One region of the Lysinibacillus sp. 2017 genome, then DNA from elsewhere that is predicted to be linked to it. Evidence: riboswitches for the same ligand, from Rfam matches in the RefSeq annotation. Region 1 holds a riboswitch; each other region holds the start of a gene.
What was found. Region 1 has a riboswitch for S-adenosylmethionine ahead of DCE79_RS14305 (methionine ABC transporter ATP-binding protein). Riboswitches for the same ligand answer to the same signal wherever they lie in the genome.
Positions count from the first base shown of each region.

Region 2: it holds a riboswitch for S-adenosylmethionine, as region 1 does, so the genes downstream of both, metA (homoserine O-acetyltransferase MetA) here and DCE79_RS14305 (methionine ABC transporter ATP-binding protein) in region 1, are expected to answer to the same signal.
Region 3: it holds a riboswitch for S-adenosylmethionine, as region 1 does, so the genes downstream of both, DCE79_RS01355 (O-acetylhomoserine aminocarboxypropyltransferase/cysteine synthase family protein) here and DCE79_RS14305 (methionine ABC transporter ATP-binding protein) in region 1, are expected to answer to the same signal.

Region 1 is NZ_CP029002.1:2,910,640-2,913,852, reverse strand. Features, by position in the region: gene DCE79_RS14325 (arsenate reductase family protein) at 1-103, shown strand, start outside; gene gcvH (glycine cleavage system protein GcvH) at 184-564, shown strand; gene DCE79_RS14315 (toprim domain-containing protein) at 687-1,013, shown strand; gene DCE79_RS14310 (thioredoxin family protein) at 1,021-1,326, shown strand; SAM riboswitch class I at 1,384-1,485, shown strand; gene DCE79_RS14305 (methionine ABC transporter ATP-binding protein) at 1,628-2,656, shown strand; gene DCE79_RS14300 (methionine ABC transporter permease) at 2,649-3,213, shown strand, end outside.
Region 2 is NZ_CP029002.1:1,899,726-1,902,938, forward strand. Features, by position in the region: gene DCE79_RS09110 (ABC transporter ATP-binding protein) at 1-195, shown strand, start outside; gene metA (homoserine O-acetyltransferase MetA) at 245-1,186, opposite strand; SAM riboswitch class I at 1,263-1,372, opposite strand; gene DCE79_RS09120 (nucleoside-diphosphate sugar epimerase) at 1,522-2,271, opposite strand; gene DCE79_RS09125 (AAA domain-containing protein) at 2,287-3,213, opposite strand, start outside.
Region 3 is NZ_CP029002.1:295,326-298,538, reverse strand. Features, by position in the region: gene DCE79_RS01360 (hypothetical protein) at 1-232, opposite strand, end outside; gene DCE79_RS01355 (O-acetylhomoserine aminocarboxypropyltransferase/cysteine synthase family protein) at 465-1,769, opposite strand; SAM riboswitch class I at 1,892-2,008, opposite strand; gene DCE79_RS01350 (DASS family sodium-coupled anion symporter) at 2,432-3,213, shown strand, end outside.

The DNA of each region.
Region 1 (3,213 bases):
ACTCGCATCAGATGGCATGTTAATTAAACGTCCTATTGTTACAGATGGTAAAAAATTAACATTAGGATTTAAGGAGTCTGACTTCGTAGAAAATTGGAAATAAAGCGTTAATCTTATTGAAATTCCGAACGAAATATGGCAAACTGAACATGAATGTACTACATATTACTTGGAGGTTTTCTCATGAGCACACCAAAAGAATTACGTTATACAAAAGAACACGAGTGGGTAAAAATTGAAGACGGTAAAGCAACAGTAGGTATTACACACTTCGCTCAAGCGGAATTAGGTGACATCGTATTCGTTGAGCTACCAGAAGTAGGCGACGAAATTGCTAAAGACCAACCATTCGGTAGCGTTGAATCTGTAAAAACAGTTTCTGAACTATACGCACCAGTGTCTGGTAAAGTTGTTGCAATCAATGAGGAACTTTCTGATAACCCAGAATACGTAAACGAATCTCCATACGAACAAGCATGGATGATTACAGTTGAATTAACGAATGAAGTAGAAGTTGAAGAATTAATGAGTGCAGACCATTACGCTGAATTAATCGAAGAATAAGAATTACTATTTGAAGCACTAAAATCCGGGTTTCTGGGTTTTAGTGCTTTTTTCATTGAAAAGCGATAGTATAAATTTTAATAACTCAATCTGATAATATACATAGAAAAAGGAGGTATACCATGAACAAATGCATCATCGTCGAAGGGCGTTCGGATAAACTAAAAGTCGCGCCACTTCTAGCTGAGCCCGTTGTGATATTATGTACAAATGGCACGATTAGTGAAGACGGTTTAATTGATTTATTGTCTGTGTACGAGCATTATGAAATGGTGACAATGTTTGATGCTGATCGTAATGGAGAAAAGTTGCGTAAGCTTATGAGACGAACTTACTCCGAAGCACAGCATGTCATTATTCCAGAAGTGTATCGAGAGGTTGCAGAAACACCTGCAAGCGTCTTAGTGCAGCTTTTAAAGGAAGCGAAATTTTCAGTACAAGAAGGATGACATCACAATGGAACAATGGACGAGAGCTCAGTGGCAGCAATTAATGAATGAAAAAGAACAAACCGCATTTTTTGTTTATACACCTATGTGTGGTACATGCGATGTTTCAAAGAAATTTTTGGAAGTTATTGAGGTGTTATTACCTGATTTACCTTTAGGAATGGCAAATATCAATTATTTAGAAGACTTACCTTATGAATTAAAGATTGAAAGTGTGCCTTGTTTAATCATTACCGAACATGGTCAAATAAAGGAAAAAGTTTATGCGTTTAAATCCGTACCGTTTTTGTATGAAATATTAAAAAGTAATTGACGTATACAATTTAGCGTGTTAAAGTGAAATTCATAATAAACAAACTAAATAGCGTTACTCTTATAAAGAGCGGTCGAGGGAAGTGCCCTATGAAGCCCGGCAACCTGCATTTATGCAAAGGTGCCAATTCACACAAAGTTTAACTTTGAGAGATGAGAGAACGGTTCAACATACAGATGTGATAACCTTTCTACTTGTCTTTGTAGAAAGGTTTTTTTGTTTTTATTAGGTAGAAATAAAGCAAAATAGTCGCAGCATTAAAAAGTAATGGGTAGTTAGTTTAGTTAAAGGAGTCCTAGCGATGATTGATATACAAAACGTAACGAAAGTTTACCAAACAAAGAGCGGTCAATTAACGGCTGTTGATCAAGTAAGCTTATCGATTAAAAATGGAGAAATTTTCGGTATTATCGGCTATAGTGGCGCTGGTAAAAGTACGATGATTCGCCTTCTAAATGGATTAGAAAAGCCAACATCAGGTTCAGTCATTGTCAACGGTCAAGATATTTCAAAGGCATCAAGTAATAAGCTACGTGATGCGCGCCAAAAAATAAGTATGATTTTCCAACATTTCAACTTACTTTGGTCACGTACAGTAGAAGAAAACATCGCATTTCCATTAGAAATCGCGGGTGTTTCAAAGAATGAGCGTGCGAAACGAGTTTCAGAACTAATTGAACTAGTAGGATTAGCTGGTCGTGGAAAAGCCTATCCATCACAATTATCAGGTGGTCAAAAGCAACGTGTCGGCATTGCCCGCGCATTAGCTAACAACCCAGAAGTTTTACTTTGTGATGAAGCAACATCAGCCTTAGACCCAGAAACAACGGATTCAATTTTAGAACTTTTACTCGACATCAACAAAAAAATTGGCTTAACAATTGTCCTCATTACACATGAAATGCATGTGATTCGCAAAATCTGTAATCGCGTAGCAGTCATGGAAGCGGGGAAAGTGGTAGAACAAGGCGATGTATTGCAAGTGTTCCAACAACCTCAAGCACCAATTACGAAAAATTTCGTATCACAAGCTTCAGGTGCAACACAAGAAACGCAAGCCTCTTTACAACAAATTATCGCAAACTACCCATCTGGGAAAATCGTCAAATTAAGCTTCGTTGGTCAAACGACAGAGCAACCTGTTATCTCGCAAATTATCAAACAATTCGATATTGTCGTAAATATTGTGCACGGTAAAATTTCAACGACAAATGGTGGTTCACTTGGAACACTGTATATCCATATCGACGGTCCAGCTGACGAGGTAAAAGCAGCACTAAACTTTTTAGCACAGCACGAAGTTCAAACGGAGGTGATTGAACATGTTTAATCAATTACTTCCAAATGTCGATTGGGGTAAAATGTTAGACGCAACATACGAAACTCTGTATATGACAACTGTTGCAACGGTTATCACGTTCATATTAGGAATTTTAATTGGGATTGTTTTATTTTTAACTAGTGACAATCAGTTATGGGCAAACAAAGTGGCTCACTTTTTAACTGGATCCATCGTCAACATTTTCCGTTCGGTTCCATTTATCGTATTAATCATTTTATTAATTCCATTTACTAAATTTTTATTAGGCACAATTCGTGGAGCGAATGCCGCGCTACCTGCACTCATTATCGGAGCTGCACCGTTCTATGCACGCATGGTTCTAATTGCACTACGTGAGATTGATAAAGGGGTTATTGAAGCAGCTCGTTCAATGGGTGCGAAAACTTCAACAATCATTTGGAAGGTACTGATTCCGGAAAGCTTACCAGCGTTGATTTCAGGCATTACCGTAACAGCGGTTGCTTTAGTTGGTTATACAGCAATGGCGGGAATTATCGGAGCTGGTGGTTTAGGGAACTTAGCTTTCTTAGACGGGTTCCAACGTA
Region 2 (3,213 bases), 1.0 Mb from region 1:
ACACTCATTTATGTGACACATCATGTAGAAGAAATCCTACCTTGTTTCACCCATGTATTGTTAATGAAAGACGGGAAAAACATGGTAACTGGGAAACGGGAATTAATTGTAACTGAAGAAACGTTAGGTGAATTTTTCGGTCGATCGGTAAGCTTACAAATTGAACGCGACCGCGCTTGGGTTGCATTGAAATAAAATAAAATAACGCGAGGAAAACATTGACTGTTTTCTTCGCGTTTTCATTTTAAATATGATAGTCCAAATTTTCGTCGACATAATGCCAAACGTAAGGTGTCTCTTGGTATACGTAATAGTTCAACCAGTTATAGAACAATAAATGTGAATGCGCACGCCAGCTATTTTTCGGTGTTTGTAGTGGGTCATTATTTGGAAAATAATTCACCGGAATCTCTGTATGTTCAGGATCCTTTTCAATATCCCGGAAATATTCATCAGAAAGCGTGGTAGCATCGTACTCTAAATGGCCCGTAATCATAATATGCTTATTGTTTTTAGATTGTACGATAAAGACACCTGCTTCATCAGAATAGCTAAGTAAACGTAAGTTAGGGTTTGCTCGCACTTCGTCAATAGAAACCGACGTATGACGTGAATGTGGCGCGACGTATTCATCACTAAATCCGCGCACTAAATCCGTAGTTAAATCAGTAATAACATGTGAATACACACCCGAGCATTTCTTTGGTAATTCGAACTTTCCTATGCCGAAATGATGATATAGTGCAGCTTGTGCGCCCCAACAAATATACATAATCGACGTTACATTTTTATCCGCCCAATCCATAACCTTCGTGATTTCTTGCCAGTAACCAACCTCTTCAAAAGCCATTTTCTCGACTGGTGCACCGGTAAAAATCATGCCATCATAACGACGATGCTTGATTTCTTCAAAGGTTTGATAAAACGTATCTAAATGCGATTTGGACACATTTTTAGATTCATAGGTTGCTGTATTTAAAAACGTCACATCTACTTGCAACGGCGTATTCCCTAAAAGTCGTAAAATTTGGAGCTCTGTTTTTTCTTTTTCAGGCATTAAGTTGAATACTAAAATATTTAATGGACGAATTTGTTGTGTTTTTGCTCGGTCCTCTTCCATCACGAAAATCTTTTCTTTTTTCAATAATTCACCAGCTGGCAATTGTTTCGGAATATTAATTGGCATAGCACGGTTCCCCCTATAATCGTCTTAACCACAAAAAACCTCCCATTCCAGCAAAAGAATGAGAGGTTAACGCTCGCTCTTATCTTTCAAGGAATCTGAGTCCTTGCTGGAATTAGCACCTTTCTAATTGGATTAGAGGTTGCTGAAGCTTCACAGGGCCCGTCCCTCTGCTTCTCGTGATAAGTCATATTTAATTGTTATTAATAGTAACATGTCACAGGTAATTTTGCAATAATTCTTAATAAACAAACTTTTATAGAATAGCGTGTAACCATGCCTTTTCTTATGAGAGCTTACTTGAAACGAATACGTACTTGTCCACTAAAAATAATTGTTTATGCTAGCCATTTTTCTTTTTCATTCGCAAATAGTAAAGCTTCAATCGTTTCATCCCATGCACCAGTTAATGTGTTAAACACACGGGCAATAAAACGTTCATCCTTTTTATCATATAAGACAAAGCAAAGTACAGGAATATCATTGATTTGTATCGATTCTGTAGACGTTACATTCGTAATAAATGTAGGTATTTCATCTTCAGCTACTTCTTGTTTTGAAAGATCTTGCTGCAAATAATCGACAAGCATTGCTTCTTCAATGGCATCAATTTCTTCAGATTCAATATAAGGAAATACTTCAGGAAACTCCTCTAAATCCATAAAAGCTTCTAAATCCCCATCTAAAATCGATTGATGGATCGGGCTATATTGGATATAACTTGACGTTAATTCAAGCTCTTCTTCAAAAATCCCCGATTGTAGCTGAGCTTGTCCTTTAGCAGTTAAAGCATAATAATCATCTTTTGCAATCATCCCGAGTCGTAGCATTTTGCTCGTTAAATCGTGGATAAATAACGGTTCTACAAGTAAAATGTCCGCCAATAACTCAGCATTTTTTAGCTTAGCCTTTTGAAAGGATAGCAACATCATTTTCATTAAGATGTCCATCGCATTACGCATCACTGGATGATAGCTTACTTCTAACGTATGGATTGGAATGGCATAATGCATTTGCTGCTTAACTTCTATATTAGGATTTTGCTGTAGTTCTTTTACTAATTTTTGTTCAAGGCTTTGTAAATCCATGATGTGCTCCCTTCATTAAGTTGTAAAATAACCGTTTTGTTCTTTAACTGTATTTAATACATGCGCATACATTGCTTTCGTTTGAGCTTGTTTTGGTCGTTTTGTAAACATGTCAGTACTACCTATCATGATTAATAATTCACGCGCACGTGATAATGCTACGTTTAAACGGCGATAATCTTTCGCAAAACCAATTTCACCGCGCTCATTATCATGATTACGCACCATGCTGACGATAATAACGTCCATCTCCATCCCTTGGAACTTATCGACTGAACCTGTACGAATATGCAAATGTGGCACTGAAATTTCTTGTTCTATCAATCGGTTAATACGCTTAACCTGCTCTGCATAAAACGAGATTACCCCAACGGATTTTAAAGCATCTTGTGGGATAAGTCCTTGCTCTTTGGCGCGGAGGGTAGCTTCATTTAATTCGATAAGTTGTGATTTAATTTGTTCCAGCTCTGCTGTATTAAATAAACTTGAGCCTTCCTTCATGCGTTCTTCAAAGAAAGGCTTTTTGTTCGGAATATCAAGCCATAGTAGATGATGCTTACGCGAAATTTTAGATGTTTCTAGATAGTGATCTCGTACGGCATCTGAATCCTCTAGACCACATTGTAAGCCTTCTGTTTCATTTTCGTAAAACGGTGTGATAGTTGACATAATATTTTTATGCATGCGATATTGCAAGGCAAGCATTGTTTTGTTTTGTTTCGGTAAGTTTTTATAGAGACGTTCAAACAGTGATTCTTCGAGTAACTTTTCAAGCTCACGTTTTTGTTCGAACGTTGTGCTTTCTTTTACGACTTGCTCAAGTGTTTCCTCAAATGTCGCATCACCAACAAGTGGTGGTAATTGATGATGATCCCCTACTAAAATAATTTTCGCACCTTTTAACATCGGTAGTAAAAGTTCTGGCGGTGTAGCCTTTGAAAC
Region 3 (3,213 bases), 1.1 Mb from region 1:
GGGCTGCTCCGTGCTCTTTATATTCCTCCGCTACTTCTCTTACAGTGTAGCCTGATGTCGCAAGATTATGAGTTGCTTCTGAGAAAGCACTGTGCCCAAACACTTTGTGCCACATTAAGTTCATATCTGCTAAGATTTGCTGGATGCCACAAGCATTCACAAATTCCTTTGCATCATTTAATTCATATATGGCGTAAGCTGCAATATTTTGTGCACTATATACGTTTCCCATGTCGAACAACTCCTTTTCTTTACGTTTTATTATCCCTATTGTATTACTTGGTTTTAATCTTGTCAATAAAACTTATACAAATAGTAGGGATTAATTTTTGTAAAATTCGCTCCCTTTTCGAATGGGAAATGGTGAGCGAGTTTCTTCTATATTAATTAAATATACTTCGGCATATTTGCGTCTGAATTCGGTTTGTGATTGCACAAATAACTCTTTACTGAATTCGAAGAAATTAAGCGTTCGTTTCTACTTCTATTTGAGTAGCTACTTTTGCTAATGCTTGCTCTAAATCAGCAATAATATCTTCAACAGCCTCTAGGCCAATCGATAAGCGAATGAGCTCTTCCGAAACGCCTGCTATTTTTAATTCTTCTACTGACAGTTGTTGATGCGTTGTTGATGCTGGGTGAATGATTAATGACCGAGCATCCCCTACGTTGGCTACGTGCGAGAATAATTCTACGTTATCAATCACCTCTCGCCCTGCTTCACGTCCACCTCTAATACCGAATGTAATAATTGAGCCGAAGCCATTTTTTAAATACTTCTTAGCTAAATCATGCGTTGCAAATTCTTCAAAGCCGTTGTAGTTTACATATTCCACAGATGGGTGGTTTTTTAAATATTCCGCTACTTTTTGTGCATTTTCATTATGACGAGTAATACGCAAATGAAGCGTTTCTAATCCTTGTAAAAAGTTAAATGCTGCGTCCGCTGATAAAGTTGGACCGAAATCACGTAATAATTGAACGCGTAATTTTGTGGCAAATGCAGCCCCTGCAGCATCAATTCCGTAACGAATACCATGATAAGAAGCGTCCGGCTCTATAAAACCTGGGTGTTTTCCTTTCGTCCAATCGAACTTCCCTGCATCGACAACGATTCCGCCGATTGTCGTACCATGCCCACCAATCCACTTGGTTGCGGAATGAATGACAACGTCTGCACCAAATTCAATGGGGTTACTGCCAAAAGGTGAAGCAAATGTGCTATCAATCAATAATGGGAGATCGTTTTCATGTGCGATATCCGCTACAGCTTCAATATCTAATACTGTCAAACTTGGGTTGCCGATAATTTCTGCGTATACCGCCTTCGTTTTATCGGTAATCGCTTTTCTGAAGTTTTCTGGATCTGACTCATCAACAAATTTCACTGTGATGCCGTAACGTGGTAACGTAGTCGCAAATAAATTGTACGTGCCTCCATAAAGTGAACCTGCCGCAACAATTTCATCACCAGCACCCGCTAAATTTAAAATCGAAAATGCGACTGCTGCTGCACCAGATGAAAGTCCAACCGCTGCTGTCCCACCTTCTAATTGCGCAACACGCTCTTCAAATACCGCTACTGTAGGATTCATAATACGCGAATAAATATTACCTGTTTCTTCTAAAGCAAATAGACGTTGCGCATGAGCAGTGTCTTCAAAAGCATAAGCCGTCGTACGATAAATTGGTACGGCTATCGCACCCGTTACGGGATCAGCCTTTTGTCCCCCGTGCAGTAATACTGTTTCTGGTCGTAAATTTGTCATTGTTTTGCCTCCTAAAATGTATTCGATGGTGAAATCGGTGTATTTTGAGGAGGATTTTTTGAGAAAACTAAAAAACCCTCTTCAGTTAAGAAGAGGGTCCCGCAAATGAGCAAGTTTTCCTCCTCTTATCTTTCAAAGTGCAGAATGCACTTTGTAGGATGTAGCACCTTAGTCAGTTGATCACTCACTGGTTGCCGGACTTTCATAGGGCCTATTCCCTCAGTCGCTCTTGATAAGAGTATGTGATTTATGTTCCATCGTTGTTTCACAGTATAAAACAATGCAAAATGATTCGTCAACTTAAATTTTTAATTTTCTGAATTCAATTTATTATAAATTCCCTATTGTGTTATTTTATTGCTAATAATGCCAAAAATTCTCTATTTAACGCAACTGAATTGCTATTTTAATTTCCACAAAAAATTACATTTCAATTATCTAACAATAATAAAATTCACCAAATATTAACAGTTTTAAAACACCTAAATGCTATAATAATTATGACAAATACCTTTTATTTACATGACTCATACATATCAAAGTGTTTTCCTACATCGTTATGTAATATTAGAAATTTTGTCTCTTAACTTTATTCTAAGAAAACATTCAACACCTAATTTATTATCGTTTTTAAAAATTACTATACACAAGGGGGAATTTTTATGGCAACAGAAAAAACGTCAAAACGTAATTTAAAGCCACTTTGGATTATTTTAGCCTTTGTCGCATTGATTACAATCATACTTTTACCGAATAACGGAGACCTTCCCGTTGTTGGTCAACGCGCATTAGCGATTTTAGCATTTGCTGTTATTTTATGGGTAACAGAAGCAGTAACCTATCCTGTCAGCTCAGCAATGATTTTAGCGGCAATTGCCGTACTTTTAGGGTTAGCACCAAGTATGGAAGATCCTTCTGTACAAATGGGGACAAGCAATGCATTAAAATTAGCATTAGGTGGATTTAGTAACTCTGCCGTTGCATTAGTAGGTATGGCGTTATTTTTAGCAGCTGCTATGCAAATTACAAACTTACATAAGCGTATTGCCTTATGGGTTTTATCATTAGTTGGTACAAAAACAAAAGCACTTGTATTTGGTGCAATTTTAGTAGCCATCGTGTTAGCATTCGTTGTACCAAGTGCGACTGCTCGTGCTGGTGCCGTTGTGCCAATTCTTTTAGGAATTGTTGCAGCGTTTGGTTTATCAAAGGAAAGTAAGCTTGCTGCATTATTAGTAATTACAGCAACACAAGCCGTTTCCATTTGGAACGTTGGTATTAAAACGGCTGCTGCACAAAACTTAGTAGCGCTAGGCTTCATTAATACAGAATTTGGTGTAGATATTTCTTGGGGCGAGTGGTTCATGTATGCAGCGCCATTCTCAGTAATTATGTCGATTGTCTTATTCTTCGTCATGACTAAATTAATCAAACCCGAAACAGA